DNA from 3 places in the Metabacillus sp. KJ11-3 genome. Region 3 is predicted to be linked to each of the others. Evidence: riboswitches for the same ligand, from Rfam matches in the RefSeq annotation. Region 3 holds a riboswitch; each other region holds the start of a gene.
What was found. A riboswitch is a leader RNA that binds a small molecule or an ion and turns the genes downstream of it on or off. The one in region 3 is predicted to bind glycine.

Region 1 (6,929 bases), 2.3 Mb from region 3:
AGAAGGGAAGGGAGAAGTCTTTCCTCCATCCCATCTTTGAAATTACATTTCCTTTTTATAGAAGGGTGTTGAGACAACTACAGCATCGACTGCATTATTACGGATTTGAACTTTAAGTTTTGTTCCTACTTCGGCGCATTTCGTAGATACTAATGCTAAACCTAAACTTTTCTTTAATGTTGGTGAGTAGGTTCCTGACGTAATAAACCCAACATTCTCTTCCCATGGTGTAGATACTTTGTAACCATGCCTAGGGATTCCTTTCCCTGTTATTTCAATTCCGACAATTTTACGATTGAGCCCGATTGCTTTTTCTTTGGTAAGTGCTGATTTACCGATAAAATCACTTTCCTTGTTTGTTTTGACGGCAAAACCAATTCCTGCTTCAAGTGGATTGATGTCTTTTGTAAGCTCTTGTCCATATAGAGCAAGACATGCTTCAAAGCGTAGCGTGTCACGTGCACCAAGTCCACATGGCTTTAGTAATCCATCTTCTTCTCCTATTTTCAACAATTTCTCCCACAGATCTTTTGCTTTGTCCGATGCTAAATAAAGTTCAAAGCCATCTTCTCCTGTGTACCCTGTACGGGATACGAGAACTTCTGTTATACCATCTAGATTAACGCCCTGTTCAAATCGGAAGAAACCAATGGTTGATAAATCTATATCCGTTAACTTTTGCAAAATGCTTTCTGACTTTGGACCTTGAATGGCAAGCTGAGCTACATCACCTGAAATATTTGTAATATTTACCTCTCCTGTAGCATGCTGTTCCATCCAATTTACATCTCTCTCAATGTTTGATGCGTTAATAACAAGGAGAAACTTTTCATTTTTCAACTTATAAACAATTAAGTCATCGACGGTCCCACCGTCTGGATAACACATCGCAGTATATTGCGCCTGATTGGTGTGAAGCTTTGTCATATCATTTGTGACTAGAGTGTTTATAAAACTTTCTGCATCCTTCCCTTCAATTAACACCTCTCCCATGTGAGAAACATCAAAAAGCCCTGCTTTTGTTCGAACAACCTGATGCTCTTCCAAAATACTTGAATATTGGACTGGTAATGCCCATCCTCCAAAATTAATCACCTTTGCACCATAATTTTTATATATGTCAAATAGCAGTGTTCTTTTTAATAATGTTGTTTCCATTCTTACACCTCCACTTACGTTTTTTTACAAAATAATCTATCTTTTACTTGAGTACCTGTTTCTGTTGTTGCTAGCCCACCAAGTGCGGTTTCCCTTAAGGTTCGTGGCATTTCTTTTCCAATATTATACATGGCCTCAATGACCTCATCGCAGGGGATCCGGCTTTCGACACCAGCAAGAGATAAATCTGCCGCTGAAAAGGCGATTGATGTTCCAATGACATTTCGTTTAATACAAGGTACTTCAACAAGTCCTGCAACAGGATCACATACTAAGCCTAGTAGTGATTTCAAGGCAATAGCAGTCGCGTTTACGGCTTGTTCCGGAGTGCCTCCTTTCATCTCGACGATTGTTCCAGCAGCCATAGCTGTTGCAGATCCTACTTCTGCTTGACAGCCTCCTGCTGCTCCTGAAATAAAGGAGCGATTTGCAATGACGTAACCTAGCATGCTTGCCGTAAACAAACCCGTAACTAGCTCTTTATTAGAATAGTGATCATTTTTCTTCAGTGAAAACAATACACCAGGTAAGATTCCAGCTGCTCCCGCAGTCGGAGTCGCAACAATTACTCCCATTCGCGCATTGCTTTCAGATGTTGCTAATGAATAAGTCATTGCATCGCTAATATAGTTTCCCGAAAGTGATTTACCTTGTGTCGAATACTCATACATTTTCACAGCATCACCGCCAGAAATACCACTTGGTGCAGCTGAGCGATCTTTTACACCGTTGTCAACGGCTTCCTTCATTTTTATTAAACGCTCTTCCATCATTCGGAAAATGGTTTCTTTCTCTTTTCCGGACTTTTCCATCTCCAACATCAACATCATTTCACCTATGGTTTTTTGTTCACTCTGACAAGTAACAATCAACTCTTTCATGGACTGAATGTTCATTAAAGTAACCCCGGGTACACTTTCCTGCATTGTTGAAACTCTTTGATAAGGGCTGCGTGGTCATCATCTGTGCTTAGTCGAATATCAACCATCTCTTCGTTGATCATAAAGATTTTTGATATACCGCCCCCAAGTGATACACCACCAACCTTTACAACGCAATGATCACGCTTCGCTATTACAACCGTTGTATTTGGATGGGGAAAATAGTCGCAGTGAACTTCAAATTCCAACTCGTACTTTACCCCATTCTTTTCTGCTAATTCTAATGATTGTTTAATACGCAAATCATCTGTTCTTAGCCCAATCAAGCCACCAATCAATGCTTTATCAGTTCCATGACCTTGATAGGTTTCAGCAAAGGAATCGTAAAAAATAATCTTAGCCTCTTCTGGACATCCACCTACCAACTCATGAATAAATTTCCCTATTGATACCACTCCTGCTGTATGAGAGCTTGAGGGGCCTACCATGATTGGACCAATAATGTCAAAACAACTCTGAAATTCCATGATGTTCACACTCCTCTAAACATGAATTGGTTGTTGAAACAAAGGATACGTCCCGCAAATAACTTTCGTTGTTTCTCTTGCTTTTTCTAGGACAGCTATTTCCCCTTTACTCTTTAAAACTTCAGCGATTATTTCACCAATTTTCACCATCTCTTCCCATTGCATTCCACGAGTTGTTAGTGCAGCAGTCCCCATACGAATGCCGCTAGTCACAAACGGGCTCTCTGGATCGTATGGAATCGTGTTTTTATTAGCTGTAATACCTGCTTCTTCCAATAATTTTTCAGCTTCTTTACCGGTTAAGCCCCATGGGCGAACATCTAATAGGACAATATGGTTATCTGTACCTTCAGAAACAAGTGTTGCTCCTTCATTTTTTAATGTTTCACTTAGAATTTTTGCATTAATAATTACTTGCTTGGCATAAGTGTTAAAGCTGGGCTGAAGCGCTTCATTAAAGGCAACTGCTTTAGCTGCAATGATGTGCATCAGTGGTCCACCCTGAATACCTGGGAAAACAGCCTTATTCACAGCTCTTATGATTTCTTCATCATTTGTTAAAATAATCCCACCGCGCGGTCCTCTCAAGGTTTTGTGTGTCGTGCTTGTTACGACATCTGCATATGGAATTGGTGATGGATGAAGACCCGCAGCAACAAGTCCTGCAATATGCGCCATGTCGACCATAAATTTCGCCCCAACTTGATCAGCAATGTTTTTAAAGCGTTTAAAGTCAATCGTTCTTGGATAAGCACTTGCCCCTGCAATAATTAACTTTGGTTTCTCTTTTTTCGCAATGTTTTCTACTTCATCATAATCAATCAAGTGAGTATCTTCTCTTACACCGTAGGACACAATGTCAAACCATTTACCCGATATGCTGACAGGACTTCCATGTGTTAAGTGACCACCATGGGAAAGATCCATTCCCATCACTTTATCTCCTGGCGTTAGCAATGCGTAAAAAACAGCTAAATTAGCTTGTGCACCCGAGTGCGCTGAACATTCGCATATTTAGCCCCAAATAATTTCGTTAGACGCTGAATCGCTACTTGCTCGGCTACGTCAACAAACTCGCACCCGCCATAATAGCGCTTTTCTGGATAACCTTCTGCATACTTATTTGTCATGATGCTTCCCATTGCTTCTAAGACATCTTCGCTAACAAAGTTTTCTGATGCAATTAACTCTAGCGTTTGATGCTGGCGGCTCTTCTCCTGCTCAATCACTTCAAAAATGATAGAATCTTTTTTTTGCAAACCCATATTTTTTTCCTCCTTGAAGACAGATCAGTTTTCTTTAAAAGTCAGCTACTAGTCTTCTTTTCTAAAAAAACTGTTTAACATAGGATGCTTCACTACCTTTTTGTACACAAAAAGGACAGAAAGGGGTAGTGTAGCGTCAGCTCCCCTTCTCTGTCCTTTTACCTGAGAGTTTAAACTCTATCATTCTTAGAGTCTTCCCCTTTGGTGGCGTCATAACCATATACGCGCTCTCCAGAGTTGCGTCCAGTTGTAGTTCCATCTACCTGAGAGATTTATTCCAAGGGTATTTTTGGAACTTGCTCCTTCGGTGGCGTGTTTCTTGCACTCTCCCACAACTGTCATCCGCTCTTATTCACTTACTAATATATTGTAATCTCCATTTGGAAATTTAAACCAGTGCTAGAAAAACCTTAGCAACCGCTACATTTGAGAACTCAGGATGTAGATCGATAACGAAATGCTCATTTGGTATTTACATACAGACGGCTCCACTTTTTATGGAAAGCATTTGAATGTTTTCTTGGCTTACCTTCCCCTTAATCATAATAGAATAATTAAATAATAATTTAATGGCTTAATAGTATAATACTGTTTCTTTTCAATCATGTATAACGGTTAAAAATGATACTAGCTATCATTATTTAAAATATAAAGTTTCACTCAATTCCTATCCAGCTAATTACCTCTTCAACTCATTGATTCTCTCTACTATTTTCTACAGCATGCCCACCAAATTCCGAACGGAGAGCAGCTACGACTTTTCCAGTAAAGGTGTCTTCTTCAAGTGAACGATAGCGCATTAGTAAAGATAATGCGATGATAGGTGTCGCCGTTTGGAGATCGAGAGCCGTTTCAACTGTCCATTTCCCTTCTCCTGAAGAGTTCATAATACCTTTAATATCTTCTAATTTGGAATCTTTTGAAAAAGCACGTTCCATTAACTCCATAAGCCATGAACGAATAACTGAACCATGATTCCACACTTTTGCTACATTCTCATAATCATAATTGAATTCACTTTTTTCTAAGACTTCAAATCCTTCTCCAATGGCTGCCATCATTCCATATTCAATCCCGTTATGAACCATTTTTAAAAAGTGTCCACTACCAGCTTCCCCGGCATACAAATAACCATCTCTTACTGCTGTATCTCGGAAGATAGCTTTAACATATTCCCAAGTATCCTTATCACCACCAACCATATAACAAGCTCCATTTCGTGCTCCTTCCATTCCTCCGGAAGTCCCAACGTCCATGTAGCTAATTCCGTATTCTCTTAGTTGGTTATATCGTAGAATTGTTTTTTTATAATGGGAATTTCCTGCATCAATCACAATATCACCATTATCCAGTAATGGGATAAGTTCATTTATGATCGAATCAACAACTGAATGAGGGACCATTAACCATAGAACCCTTGGCTGTGGTAATAAATTCACTAATTCAGTTAAATTCGATGCACCTCTAACTCCATATTTCCCCATTTCTTCAACAACCTGTTGATCTAAATCAAAGGCTTTAACTTTATAATGATGATCGATTAAGTTTTTTGATAAGTTTATTCCCATTTTACCTAATCCAATTAAGCCAATCTCCATCCAGATGCTCCTCTCTATACTTCGTACTCATTCATCATTCATTTCCATGCAATATGGTGTTTTAACCTTATGAAACTATTAAATCCATTCAAACCCATCTGCCTCTAATAAAGAATCTGCGGCATCTGGTCCCATTGAACCTGAGTCATAATGATGAAGTGGAACAAGGTTCTCTTTAAATGCCTCCAATACTGGCTGTACCCATCTCCATGTTAATTCTACTTCATCCCAATGAACAAAAAATTTCGATTCACCTCTTAAGGCATCAAATAACAAAAGCTCATATGCTTCAGGTCCATTAGCTACTTTAGAAGAAAAATCAATATGGATTGGTTCCGTTGAATTTGTTAATGGGTTTTTCATATTTATTTTTAAACTAACCTTTTCCTCAGGATTCACTGTAATTACTACCTGTATAGGAACGATCATTTTCTCTTTAAATACTTCTAAACTCTTTAATTCTTCTTTGAACTTAATCACAATTCTCGTTGATTTTTCTTTCATTCTTTTACCAGTTCGAATATAAAAAGGTACTCCAGTCCAGGTACAATTATCAATCCACATACGGGCTGCAACAAAAGTATCATTGTCTGAAGTACGGCTAACTCCTAACTCTTCCCTGTAACCAACAACCTTACGATTATGAATTTCTCCTGGACCATATTGTGCACGAATAATATTGTTTTCGACTTCGAGTTTTTGTAGAGGTCTTAGTGATTCAATAATTTTTCTTTTTTCATTTACGATTACATCGGCATCTACATTATTTGGGATATTCATAGATGTCATCATTAAAAGTTGCATTAGATGATTTTGAACCATATCACGTATTGCTCCCGCTTGATCATAGTACCCTGCACGTTCCTCCACTCCAACTGTTTCACTAGCAGTAATTTGAACATTTGCAACATAGTTACTATTCCAAAGTTCTCGGAATAAAGAATCTTTAAAGTCATAAGATTCCAAGTTTTGAACCATCGGCTTACCAAGATAATGATCAATACGATAAATCTCTTCTTCGTTAAACTCATGAACTAATTTATTATTTAGCTCTTGCGCTGTTTTTAGATCATGTCCAAAAGGTTTTTCAATAATAAGTCTTCTCCAGCCCTTAGTAGAACCAAATCCAGTCTTATTTAGGTTTCTTGCAATGTCTTCAAAATATTCAGGTGAAACAGACAAGTAAAACAATCGATTCTCAGGAATACCAAACTGCTCCTCTTGAGTTTTTACAGTTTCAAACAATTTGGTATATCCCTCACATTCAGTTACATCAAGACTTTGATATGAGAAGTAGCTAAGAAATTCAGATAATTTTTCACCATCGATATTTGATACTCTAGAATACTCATAAATTGAATTTTTTACATGCATTTGGAATGAATAATCAGATAGTTTCTTTTTCCCTACACCAATAACAGAAATACAATGAGGTAAACGATTAACTAGATAAAGTTGATATAATGCCGGAAATATCTTCCTTTTGGCTAAATCCCCTGT
Region 2 (6,929 bases), 1.7 Mb from region 3:
GATAACCCAAAGGATCCCGCAAAATTGGCTACACCTTCAGGTACTCCCATGTCCTTCGTTTGTGCTTTGATATTTAAAGGTAATGCTCCGGCACTTGTTCTTGAAGTGAATGCAAATGCAAGTACTGGAAAAGCCTTCTTCACATAAGTCACCGGATTTAAACCAGCTATTGCTAAAATAAGTAAATGAATAATAAACATAACAATTAAGGCAGCATAGGATGCCAAAACAAATTTACCCAGCTTCCAAATTGCTTGATAATCACTTGTTGCTGTTACTTTTGTCATTAATGCCAACACACCATAAGGAGTCAGTCTTAAAATCAAGGTAACAACACGCATAATCAATTTATAAAAAGTCTCTACAATATCTGCAAATTTTTCAGCATATACCGGTTCCTTACGTCTAATTCCTAAAAATGCAATACCAAGAATAGCAGCAAAAATAACGACAGATATTGTTGATGTTGGATTTGCTCCTGTTAGATCCAAGAATGGATTAGTAGGAATTAACGAAACAATTTGTTGAGGTATCGTCATATCTTGAACAGAAACAACTTGTTCTTCTAATTGAGCTGCTCTGCCTAGTTCTGCTTCTCCCTGATCAATTTGTACAGCTTCCAAATTGAACAATAATGCTGAAGCAATTCCTACAGCAGCAGCAATAGCTGTTGTACCAACTAGTGTTCCCAGGATCCATCCGCTAACTTTTCCAAGATTGTTTTCCATCTTTAATTTTGTAAAAGCAGAAAGAATAGATATGAAAACTAAAGGCATAACAATCATTTTTAGGAAGCTTACATACCCGCTTCCAACTATATTGAACCAATCAATCGATGTTGAAACAGCTTCCGATTCTATTCCATAGGCAAACTGTAACCCCAATCCAAACAGGACACCTAATCCCAGGCCTTGTAAATACTCTTTTTGAAAAAGAGAGATGCTTTTTCTGCATAGTATATAAACCAAAAATAAGTAATAACATGATAATAATATTAAGAATGACGAATATATACATTTCTTCACTTCCTTTTTTAATATAACAATAGAGATATTATCACCATAATTCCTATATGTAAAGTAGGAAATGCTGAGATTGGCACATAATAAAGAATTTATTCGAGTTATCCTTACTTCATTACCCGATTACCTTTCTAAATACTCTTCTAAAAGTATAAATTAAAAAAGTCTCTTTGGATTATGAATTCCTAAGAGACTTGAATTTGCAGGAGGAACTGCACTTTATTTTTTAAACAATAGGGTAAGTGCAATAAGAAAAGTAACGGCTATGTTTAATAGTGCAGCATGGATTCCCTTCATTTTTCAGACAGTTATGCATACCAGAAATAACAGGATAGGAATTGCTGCCATTAATGCTGAAAGTCCAAGATTATTAAAAGGATTGAAAGTATCCATTAACATAATGTTTCCCCCAATGGGTCAAAGATGTGAATCAAATTATATGGCTGCATTTTGTATCTCTTTTACGGTTTGGACAGATTTAGTAAGCTTCTCTTTTTCATCCTGAGTCAGTGATAGTTCAACAATCTTTTTAACGCCGTATCTTGTAATCACAGACGGAATTCCAATAAAAACATCATGATGTCCATATTCCCCTTCTACTAGTGCTCCAACAGGTAGGACAACATGTTCATTTCTTAAGATGGCTTTCGTTATTCTTATTAGCCCCATTGCTATGCCATAATATGTGGCACCTTTTGCTTTAATAATTTCATAGGCAGCATCACGCACCTCGACTGCGATCGCTTCCTTCCTCTCCTCAGATAACCTTTTTGCAACCTGTGTTCCAGCAATATTTACACTGCTCCAAACCGGGAATTGAGAGTCACCATGCTCTCCAATAATATATCCATGAACACTTAATGGTGCTGTATCAAATTCTTTTCCTACTAAATAACGAAATCTCGCAGAATCTAAAATAGTTCCAGAACCTATCACTCTTTCTTTAGGAAGACCAGAGAATTTCCAAGTTGCATAAGCTAGAATATCGACTGGGTTTGTTGCAACTAAGAAGATACCATTAAACCCGGAATCCATAATGCTTTCAACAATAGATTTAAAAATTTTTACGTTTTTATTCACAAGTTCTAATCTTGTTTCTCCAGGCTTTTGCGCGGCACCTGCACAGATAACCACGAGGGCGGCATCCTTACAATCCTTATATGAACCGTATCTTATGTTCATAGGAGTAGGTGCATAGGCAATACCATGGTTTAAATCCATAATATCCCCTTTTGCCTTTTCTCCATCCAGATCAACAATGACCAAATCATCACATAAGCCCTGATTTAATAATGCATAAGCATAACTTGAACCAACAGCACCACTACCTACTAATACAATCTTATTCCCTAATGTTATATTCATTTGATTTTCCTCCAGAAGCTGCGTTGTAAATTTGTGAAATATTTCACATAATTTAATAAAAAAATTTTCTTAGTGATTATTATAGATTCATTAATTGAGTTGCTTACCATTTGTGAATAATTTCACAAATGGTTCCAAAAATATATTTGTAAATAATATATTGTGAAGTATTTCACATGTAGAATATATCATGATATTTCAATTTGTTCAAGACCTTTTTGTAACAAAAAACTTAAAGTGAGATTCACTTTAAAAGAGAATCTCACTTCTACATATGTTACCTTAACTTGCCTTTTTTCTTCTATATGAATACATTGCAAATATTAAAATAAACCATAATGGTGTCAGTAATAATGCCAAGCGTGTTTCATTAGCAAATAACATAATAATAAGAATCATAGCAAATAACGCTAGAACTACATAATTAACAAATGGCGTAAACGGTGCTTTAAACGTTGACTCAGCATGTAATTGTGGAAATGTTTTTTTATACTTTAAATGACAAACAATAATGACACCCCAAACCCAAATAAAACAAATAGCACTTACCGTTGATACGAGTCCAAAGGCTTGTGCAGGGATAAGTTTGCTCAAGAGTGCTCCTACCGATACGACAAGTGTAGATATGAACAATGCGTTACCAGGGACATGATTTTTATTTAGTTTTGCTAAGTTGGCAGGAGCCTGATTACTCCTGCTTAAATTATATAGAATCCGGCTTGTCGAAAACATTCCACTATTGCAGGCAGAAGCAGCAGACGTTAATACAACAAAATTAATAATACCGGCAGCAATTGGAATTCCAATTAAGCTAAATGTTTTTACGAAGGGACTTTCCTCAGCATTCAGTTCGGTCCATGGATTAATGCATAACAGAACAATAATGGAGCCAATGTAGAAAAATAGTATTCTTAAAGGAATCTTATTTATAGCCGATGGAATATTTTTTCTTGGATTGGCTGTTTCCGCTGCTGATACACCCACTAACTCTACACCAACAAAAGCAAATAAAACCATTTGAAAGGAAAGTAAGAAACCTGAAATGCCATTTGGAAAGATTCCACCGTGTTCCCACAGGTTTCTGATTGTAACTGCCCCTGCATCGGTCTTAAAACCTATCACAAGTAAAATAACCCCAACCCCAATTAATAAGAGGATCGTTATAACTTTTATTAAAGCAAACCAAAACTCTAATTCACCAAAAAGCTTAACCGTTAATAGATTGAACCCTAATAAAATAATCAAACAAATAATGGCAGGTACCCATTGAGGTATATCAAACCAATACTGTACATAAACACCGACAGCAATAATATCGGCCATTGCGATCATAATCCAACAAAACCAATAAGTCCATCCAGTCACGAACGCTATTCTTGGGCCAAGATAGTCTTGGGCGATGTCTGTAAATGATTGATAACCAGCTTTAGATAACAATAGCTCTCCCAGTGCCCGCATAATAAAAAACACAGCAATACCCACAGTTAAATAAGCAAAGATAATAGACGGACCTGCCAGTTGGATTGCTTTACCAGATCCTAGGAATAACCCGGTACCAATAGTTCCTCCGATGGCAATCAATTGAACATGCCGATTGGCTAAATCCCTCTTTAATTCTTGTTGTACCAATTCTACTCCTCCTTAAAATTTGCCACAATCTATTGTGTGACACAATGAGCAGCATAAACATAATCCATTAAAAAAAGAGATTGGATATCATCCAAATCTCTTGGTCATAAGAATATGAAATAGTATTTGTTGTACTAGTAAAATGATTAGTTTAACAAATAGGTATTCTATACTCTTCTGTCCTTTTGCCTGAGATTATGAATCCTTCGGCGCTGCGGAATGCCGCAGTCTCTCCAGAAGCTGCTCCTGCTATAGTTTCATCCATAGCGATCATAGCTCGATTATAGTTTTAACATAAAATTATTCTCAAATAATTTATAATTCTAGTCTTATTCACTTACCTTGTCAAGAACAAAAGCGCAAGCGCCTTGATCAGCCTCGGGCAAATAAGACGCAAATGAATAGAAGACGTTCTTTGTCTTCAATTCATTTGTGGCTAGACCCTAGAAGGGCTAGGCGCTGGAGCTGGATGTCGCGCACTTATCCACAGTTCAAAGGCATTTTATAGTTTCCTGGTCAATAAAAATAGAGGCTCAGAAAGCCTCTATTTTTCGTCTAAATGAAACAAGTTACTATAGTTGTTCACCATTTGTTTCAATTACTTTTTTATACCATTCAAAAGAATCTTTCTTATAACGCTTCATTGATCCGTTTCCTTCATTATCACGGTCAACATAGATCATGCCATAGCGTTTTTTCATTTCGCCAGTTGTGAATGAGACGATATCAATGATTCCCCATGGTGTATATCCGATTAAATCAACGCCATCGTATATGACCGCTTTTTCTAATGCTTCAATATGTGATTTTAAATATTGAATTCTTTCCGGATCATGGATAGAGCCATCCTCTTCCATTACATCGATTGCACCAAATCCATTTTCAACTATAAATAACGGAATTTGATATCTGTCATAAAAACGATTTAGTGTATATCGTAACCCAGTCGGATCGATTGCCCAGCCCCAGTCACTTGATTTAATGTATGGATTTTCAACACTATTCGGTAGTCCACCATTTACAACATCACCGGTATTATCATTATTTACATCACTTTTAACGGTCGTTGACATGTAGTAACTGAAGCCTAAATAATCAACAGTACCATTTCTTAAAATCTCATCATCGCCGGCTTCCATTTTGATTTGATATCCTTCTCTTTCAAATTCCTTCAATGCATAGCTTGGATAGTAACCGCGAACTTGAACATCAGGGAAGAAATAACGTTGTCTCATTTCTTCTTCTGCCAGCATGATATCTTCCGGATTAGAAGAGAAAGGATAAATTGGCACATGTGAAACCATTGCTCCGATTTGTAAGTCCGGGTTAATTTCTTTTCCCTTTGCTACAGCAAGTGCACTGGCAACAAGTTCATGGTGGGCTGTCTGGTACATAACTTCCTTAGCATTTTCATCTTCACCGACTAATACACCTGAGTTTGTCCATAAGAAGATTGGGTTGTTTACATCCATTTGGTTATTAATCTCGTTAAAAGTCATCCAATATTTCACTTTATCTTTATAACGGTCGAAGCAAACTTCCGCAAATTTCGCAAAATAGTCTACTACTTTACGATTTCTAAATCCGCCGTACTCTCTCGCTAGATGTAATGGCATTTCAAAGTGAGATAGTGTAATAACAGGCTCAATACCGTATTTTAGCAATTCATCAAACACATCATCATAGAATTGTAGTCCTGCTTCATTTGGTTCAGCTTCATCACCTTTTGGAAAAATACGGCTCCATCCAATTGAAGTTCTTAGACATTTTAACCCCATATCGGCAAATAATGCGATATCCTCCTTATATTTATGGTAGAAATCAATTGCTTCATGGTTCGGATAAAATTTATTTTCTTCAATTTCTTCCGTGATTTCCCTCGGTACTCCATGTGCACCTGCTGTCATAACGTCAACAACACTTGGTCCTTTACCACCTGCATTCCAACCACCTTCAAATTGGTGGGCAGCTAGTGCGCCACCCCATAAAAAGTCTTTAGGTAATTTACTCATGCTTAATTCCTCCTTATTTAATAACCGTTAATAGCTTTTGATCTAATACACTATCTTTTAATTTTTCAATGATAATTTCTTTGTAAGAGTGTGCATTCGTTATAATAAGAGGTGTCGTAACCTTGACTCCTTCTTTTTGGATAAACTCTTTATCAAAGGTAATTAGTAGATCACCTTTGGTAAACTTTTGACCATCTTCAACATGAAGATTAAATGGTTTTCCTTCTAATTTAACTGTATCTAAACCAATATGAACCAATAGTTCAACACCTGATTTTGAACGTAACCCAATCGCATGCTTCGTTGGTGCAACCATGACAACTGTTCCATCAAATGGTGCATATAATTTATTATCCGATGGCTCAATTGCTACACCCGGACCCATAGCACCTGAACTAAATACTTCATCTTGAACTTCTGAAAGTGGAATGACTTGACTCGTTAACGGAGCAGCTACGAATTCCTCGCTTCCTTCAGAATTGCTTTGCTGTTGAGTTGCGCTTTTTTGTTCTATTGACTCTTCACTTCCAGCTTCTTTTGCTTTATCCTCACCAAAGCCAAAAATCTGAATTAAAACGACTGGTAGAATTATCGCAATCGCAACCCCAATTAAAATTCCCCATACAGACAGTGGGTAATCTGAATTAATACCATTTACAATCGTTAGCGGACCTGGGAGACCAGCATATGCAAAATAATAAGGATTAAAGAAGCTAGCCACGATCGCACCAACTGCACCAGAAATAGCACCGAAGATAAATGGCTTTTTAAATCTTAATGTAACACCATAAATAGCTGGTTCTGTAATACCAAACAACCCCGTTACACCAGCTGAAACGCTGACTTTACGAACTTCTTGACTCTTAGCTTTAAGAATAACACCAAGCACTGCCCCGATCTG
Region 3 (6,929 bases):
TTGCAATTAGTACCTGAACACGATTTTTAAAGAGTTCCTTCATCCAATCTTTTTTTCCTCTTTTAAAGCCGCCACGAAAAGGAACAGACGTAATGCCGTGCTGCTGAAGAAACCACTGTAAATAAAATTGTGTTGCACGATATTCGGTGAAAATAATGACTTTATCATCCAGTTGCTTAATCAACTCTACTACCTTTAATGCTTTCGAGTTTTGAGTAACACCGTCAATGGCCATCATAATATCTTTGATCACTTCATTAGCGAGGGCTGGTTCCTCTTCATCGGGCCGATCAAGCATTTTTTTTAACGTCATATAGACAGCTTCGCGGCTACTGCAAGGCTTCCCGCTGTAGGGTCATGATAGAGAAGGTATTTGCAGCATATTGTGAAGATGACTTTAGAGCAGTGATTGTGTCATATAGATGTTGTTCCGTTTCAGAAAATTCAATCGGTACTGTTTCAACATTACGCTTTGGCCAATCAATACCTGTGTCACCGCGTCGATTTCGGATCATAACCTTATTAATGAGCTCACGTAATTGCTCATGGTCTTCGATTGAACGCTCCTTCGCAGAAAAAACATCTGAAAAATAGGCTTCGTTCCCTAGATGACCCGGCTTTAATAAAGATACTAAGTTGAAAATTTCTTCTACTCTATTCTGAACAGGTGTTGCTGTTAATAGTAAACAATATTTCTTCTTTAAATTTTGAACAAATTCATAGTTTTTTGTTTTATTATTTTTTAGCTTGTGTGCCTCATCAATAATGACTAAATCATAGTTCTGGTTATAGACAATGTCTCGGTGTGGGCTTCTTTTAGCTGTATCAATAGACGAAACAACAACATCACATGCTTCCCACACATAGCTTTTCTTTTGTTCTACCGCAGGGATAAAAAATTTTTCATTTAATTCACGGGCCCATTGTGAAACAAGTGATGCCGGGACGAGAATGAGTACTTTTTTGACCAGTCCCCGAATCATATATTCTTTTAAAATGAGACCTGCTTCAATTGTTTTCCCTAAACCAACTTCATCAGCAAGGATCGCTTTTCCATTCATGTTTTCCACTACTCGTTGTGCTACCTCCAACTGATGAGGTAGGGGTGTAAAGTGTGGCAAGTGCTTTGGAGCTTGTAAACCTTCAAATGATGGTACTTGTGTATTTTTTTGTACTTCATAGGCAAGCTTGTACAGCTCCCAATTTGCCCACGGACCATCATTTTCTAATTTTTCTAGAAACCCATTCTGCCAGGAAGAATCGAAGTTCGTCTTTATATTCATTGTAAAGACAGTCCTTTCGTGATAATTACTTATTTAGAATGTTCACGATTTTTCTTGTAATATGTGAAAAACAATATAAAAATATAATTTAATCGATAAAAACCGAACATTTAACTTGAAAATAATTTTAATGTTAAGATAAAAAATGATTGTCGAAAGTCTGCTCACATGGTAGGATGTTAGTAAGAAAGTTCATCATTTTCATATCTTTCAGTCAGCTTAACGCTTTCATTCGCTATGAAATGCAAATGTTTAAAATGTCAAATGTCATAATTCAAGTTTTAGTAGTATAACCAACACAAAAACAAAATATGTGCGGATGAGAATAAGGGGAGAGACTATAGCTAATTATAGCGCCGAAGGAGCAAACAATTGTGAATCTCTCAGGCAAAAAGACTCTTATTTGACGCGACTCTGGAGAGTGTTTGCGTGAGTTCACGTAAACTACCAAAGGGGAAAGCCGTATGAGGTGGTAGTATGTCTTTTTTTAGTCATCATCATCCATAAGGTAAACTTTCAGGTAAAAAGGACAGAGACTTCCATATGTAAATGGGAGTTCTATGTCCTTTTTTTGATGCATTTTTTAAAAACGGAAGGAGTAGTCCACATGTCAGAACTACATCGAACACCTTTATTCGATCTTTATAAAGAGTATGGTGCCAAGACAATTGATTTTGGAGGCTGGGATTTACCTGTTCAATTTACTTCTATTAAGGATGAACATGAAGCAGTTCGAACAAAAGCAGGGTTATTTGACGTATCACATATGGGAGAGGTCGAGGTTCGAGGGGAAGATAGTTTAGCTTTTTTACAAAAGGTTGTAACAAATGATGTGTCTCTACTTAAGTCTGGAGGCGCTCAATATACAGCTATGTGCTATGAAGATGGCGGAACAGTGGACGATTTACTTATCTATAAAAGAGCGGAAAATGATTATTTACTTGTGATTAATGCTTCGAACATTGAAAAAGATCTGAAGTGGCTAGTATCCAATAAGAATGGGAATGTCTCAATTGTAAACAAATCGGAAGAATATGCTCTTCTTGCTCTGCAAGGACCAGTGGCTGAAGAGGTTCTCCAAACATTAACGGATACAGATTTATCTGAGATCAAGTTCTTTAAGTTTAAGAATGGCATAAAAATTGCTGGTGTTGATGTGCTAATTTCAAGAACAGGTTATACAGGTGAGGATGGGTTTGAGTTATATTGTGATTCAAATGATGCTGTAACGTTATGGGAAAACATCCTTGAGGCCGGTAAAAGTAAAGGGGTTATTCCATGTGGACTTGGTGCCAGAGATACATTACGTTTTGAAGCAGCGTTACCTTTGTATGGTCAAGAGCTATCAAAAGATATAACTCCTATAGAAGCGGGTATTGGATTTGCGGTGAAAACGAACAAAGAAGCAGAGTTTAACGGAAAAGCCGTTTTAACGAAACAAAAGGAAAAGGGAACAGCTCGTAAGTTAATTGGAATTGAGTTGTTGGAAAAAGGGATTCCACGCCATGGCTATGAGGTTTTTGCAGGTGGAGAATTAATAGGTGTTGTTACAACAGGAACTCAATCCCCGACTTTAAAGAAGAATATTGGTTTAGCTCTACTAAAATCTGAATTTACACAACTAGGTACAGAAATCGAAGTGCAAATTAGGAAAAAACGCTTAAAGGCTAAAGTGGTTGCTACACCTTTTTATAAAAGATCCAAATAATGACGCTAACTTATATATCCGAATGGAATCTGAGAGGAGATTTTTAGCTATGAATCATCGTTACCTACCAATGACAGAGCAAGACAAGCAGGAAATGCTTCAAGCAATTGGTGTTCAAACAGTAGATGAGCTTTTTCAGGATATTCCTGAGAGTGTTCGTTTTAAGGGAGAGTATAAGATTAAACAAGCAAAATCTGAAACAGAGCTCCTTAAAGAATTATCACAACTTGCAGCAAAAAATAATGATTTACGCAAGAATGCTTCATTCCTAGGTGCAGGAGTTTATGATCATTACATGCCAATTATTGTTGACCATGTGATATCCCGCTCGGAATTTTACACGGCATATACTCCTTATCAACCTGAGATTTCTCAAGGGGAACTACAGGCAATCTTTGAATTTCAAACGATGATTTGTGAGCTAACCGGAATGGATGTGGCGAACTCATCCATGTATGATGGTGGAACAGCGTTGGCTGAAGCAGCAATGCTAGCAGCAGGACAAACCAAAAAGAAGAAAGTCCTTATTTCGAAGGCTGTTAATCCGGAAACACGTGATGTGGTAAAGACATATGCAGCAGGCCAATATATTGAAGTGATCGAGGTTCCTGTTAAAAACGGTGTAACAGATATAGAGGCATTAAAGCAAGAAATGGATGAGGATGTAGCAGCGGTTTTAGTTCAATATCCAAACTTTTTTGGTTCAATTGAGCCATTAAAAGAGATTGAGCCGGTTGCACATACTGGTAAAAGTATGTTTATTGTTTCATCAAACCCTCTTGCTTTAGGTGCATTAACACCTCCGGGAGCGTTTGGTGCTGATATTGTTGCAGGTGATGCGCAGCCATTTGGAATTCCTACAGCATTTGGAGGACCACATTGCGGTTATTTTGCTGTAACAACGAAATTACTACGTAAAGTTCCAGGGCGACTTGTTGGTCAAACAACAGATGAAAACGGAAAACGCGGGTTTGTTTTAACACTTCAAGCACGTGAACAGCATATTCGACGAGATAAAGCGACTTCTAATATTTGCTCAAATCAAGCATTAAACGCTCTTGCTGCCTCTGTAGCTATGACAGCTTTAGGGAAAAAGGGTGTTAAGGAAATGGCGATTCAAAATATCCAAAAAGCCAACTATGCAAAAAGAGCCTGTTTAAAAGCGGGTTTAGAGATTCCGTTCGATCAACCAATCTTTAATGAGTTTGTTATAAAGCTTTCTAAACCTATTTCAGAGGTCAACAAACAGCTTTTAGAAAAGGGCATCATAGGTGGTTATGATTTAGGAAAAGTAGATCCAGTTTTTGAAAATCATATGCTGATTGCGGTGACAGAGCTGCGAACAAAAGACGAAATTGACACACTTGTGAAGGAATTGGGGGATGACAATGAGTAATCAAGATCAAGCATTAATCTTTGAATTAAGCAAAGAAGGACGTATTGGGTATAGCTTACCAGAGCTTGAAGTCGATGAATTGTCATTAGATGAACTAATTCCTGCTGATTATATTCGTACAGAAGAGGCATTGCTCCCTGAGGTGTCAGAGCTGGATATTATGAGACATTACACAGCTTTATCGAAGCGGAACCATGGAGTTGATTCCGGTTTTTACCCATTAGGTTCATGCACGATGAAATATAACCCGAAAATCAATGAAAATGTTGCGCGTATTGCAGGTCTTGCACATATCCACCCTCTACAGGACGAGTCAACAGTACAGGGAGCAATGGAGTTGCTATTTGATCTACAGGAGCATTTAAAAGAAATTACGGGAATGGACGAAGTTACTCTTCAACCTGCGGCAGGTGCTCATGGGGAGTGGACTGGTCTTATGATGATTCGTGCCTATCATGAAGCAAACAATGATACGAAAAGAACAAAGGTCATTGTTCCTGACTCAGCACATGGTACAAATCCAGCATCTGCTACAGTAGCAGGTTTTGAGACAATTACAGTTAAGTCAGACGAAAATGGATTAGTGGATTTGAAGGATTTACGCCGTGTAGTTGATGATCAAACAGCTGCTTTAATGTTAACAAATCCAAATACGTTGGGATTATTTGAAGCACATATTTTGGAAATGGCTCAAATTGTTCATGATGCCGGCGGTAAGCTTTATTATGATGGAGCTAACTTAAATGCTGTTTTAAGTAAAGCGAGACCAGGTGATATGGGATTTGACGTTGTTCACCTTAATCTTCATAAAACATTTACTGGTCCTCATGGTGGCGGTGGTCCTGGTTCTGGTCCGGTAGGTGTGAAAGCTGATTTAATCCCGTATTTACCGAAGCCTGTATTAATAAAAACAGAAGAAGGTTATCATTTTGATTACAACCGACCTAATTCGATAGGTCGTGTGAAGCCATTCTACGGGAACTTCGGGATCAATGTCCGAGCATATACGTATATCCGTACAATGGGTCCTGACGGCTTAAAGGCTGTAACAGAATATGCTGTGTTAAATGCCAACTATATGATGCGCCGTCTCGCACCATATTATGATCTCCCATTTAATCAACATTGTAAACATGAGTTTGTTTTATCAGGTAGACGTCAGAAGAAATTAGGTGTTCGCACACTTGATATTGCAAAGAGGTTACTTGACTTTGGTTATCATCCTCCAACGATTTATTTCCCGTTAAACGTTGAGGAGTGTATCATGATCGAACCAACCGAAACAGAATCAAAGGAAACGCTTGATGCATTTGTTGATGCAATGATTCAGATCGCAAAAGAAGCAGAAGAAACACCAGAAGTTGTGCAGGAAGCACCGCACACAACTGTTGTAAAGAGATTGGACGAAACAACGGCAGCAAGAAAGCCAATCTTAAAATATCAGCGATAAACGTGAAAATGACCTACTTTGTTTGTAGGTCATTTTTTGTAATGTTTTTCAAGTCATTATAATTTATGTGCATATTCATTCAGACGTTTTGAAAGGTGTTCAATTTCTATTACTGAGTTGGAAATTTGCTGCATGGATGTTGCTTGATCACTACCGATCTTATCCATTTCCTTAATTGAGTCTGCCATTTGCTTTGTTACCTTTTGGATTTGTCCCGTAATTTCATTGACCTTTTGGGTAGAAGAAACGGTTTCTCTGGAAAACTTTCTAATTTCATTTGCTACAACTTCAAATCCTTTTCCTTTTTCACCTGCACGTGCTGCTTCTATTGCTGCATTTAGCCCAAGCAGATTTGTTTGATCAGCAACCTTCTTAATCATGGCTAATACGACATCAGTCTCTTTTACATTATCTCCAGCTTGTGTGGATTGTATGATTAGTTCTTGTATATACTTCGCGAGGATATGAGAACCTTCAGCAACAGTTTTCATTTGATCGTTCGCTTTAGAAAGTGCTTGTCCGATTTGTTCAGCTATATTCTTTAATTCTGTTTGCTTTCGAATTTGGACAGCAATCCCTCCGATTACGTTATTGTGAACATCAAAAGGGGAGAGCTGTACCTGTAAATTCAAAACCATAGAATTCAGCAGGAACATCGGCTTGTAATCGCTTCTTCTCGCGGATTGCGATAGATAGTGGTTCTTCGGGATTTATTTTTTGTCCGATCTTAATATTGAGGTTGATTTGTTCCCCTGGATGATAAGAAAGGAATTGCTCTAAATCACAAACTGCTATGGATAAATCAGCTGGAACGGCTGCTTTTATAACAGGGATTATCTTAATTAAGCTTTCTAAAGAATCTATTTTGTTGATCATTTCATATTTCTCCATTCATTGTAATCTTCTACATCATACATAATACCCTATTTTATATTAACTTTCTTCTTATACAATATTCACAGATAGTTGTAAGGCAGTCGTACATTGTCTTAAACATACAATTCATGCCGAAATAATGTTAATCTGCAAACATTATGGCTAGTTTTTAGAACCTTTGTCGAGAGGGAGGAATTGAGTACATGATTAGTAGAA

Region 1: it holds a riboswitch for glycine, as region 3 does, so the genes downstream of both, glyA (serine hydroxymethyltransferase) here and gcvT (glycine cleavage system aminomethyltransferase GcvT) in region 3, are expected to answer to the same signal.
Region 2: it holds a riboswitch for glycine, as region 3 does, so the genes downstream of both, AC0L8O_RS22945 (amino acid permease) here and gcvT (glycine cleavage system aminomethyltransferase GcvT) in region 3, are expected to answer to the same signal.

The regions. Positions count from the first base shown of each region.
Region 1 is NZ_CM147865.1:3,486,838-3,493,766, forward strand. Features, by position in the region: gene gcvT (glycine cleavage system aminomethyltransferase GcvT) at 43-1,158, opposite strand; gene sdaAA (L-serine ammonia-lyase, iron-sulfur-dependent, subunit alpha) at 1,173-2,054, opposite strand; gene AC0L8O_RS17340 (serine dehydratase beta chain) at 2,054-2,566, opposite strand; partial or broken gene glyA (serine hydroxymethyltransferase) at 2,582-3,831, opposite strand; glycine riboswitch at 4,072-4,173, opposite strand; gene gnd (phosphogluconate dehydrogenase (NAD(+)-dependent, decarboxylating)) at 4,524-5,429, opposite strand; gene zwf (glucose-6-phosphate dehydrogenase) at 5,508-6,929, opposite strand, start outside.
Region 2 is NZ_CM147865.1:4,591,492-4,598,420, reverse strand. Features, by position in the region: partial or broken gene AC0L8O_RS22960 (L-cystine transporter) at 1-1,017, opposite strand, end outside; partial or broken gene AC0L8O_RS22955 (L-lactate permease) at 1,263-1,421, opposite strand; gene AC0L8O_RS22950 (L-lactate dehydrogenase) at 1,458-2,387, opposite strand; gene AC0L8O_RS22945 (amino acid permease) at 2,670-4,016, opposite strand; glycine riboswitch at 4,184-4,263, opposite strand; gene bglA (6-phospho-beta-glucosidase BglA) at 4,589-6,028, opposite strand; gene AC0L8O_RS22935 (beta-glucoside-specific PTS transporter subunit IIABC) at 6,042-6,929, opposite strand, start outside.
Region 3 is NZ_CM147865.1:1,158,532-1,165,460, forward strand. Features, by position in the region: partial or broken gene AC0L8O_RS05995 (DEAD/DEAH box helicase) at 1-1,283, opposite strand, end outside; glycine riboswitch at 1,603-1,692, shown strand; gene gcvT (glycine cleavage system aminomethyltransferase GcvT) at 1,891-2,991, shown strand; gene gcvPA (aminomethyl-transferring glycine dehydrogenase subunit GcvPA) at 3,041-4,387, shown strand; gene gcvPB (aminomethyl-transferring glycine dehydrogenase subunit GcvPB) at 4,380-5,837, shown strand; gene AC0L8O_RS06015 (methyl-accepting chemotaxis protein) at 5,894-6,493, opposite strand; gene AC0L8O_RS06020 (hypothetical protein) at 6,438-6,728, opposite strand.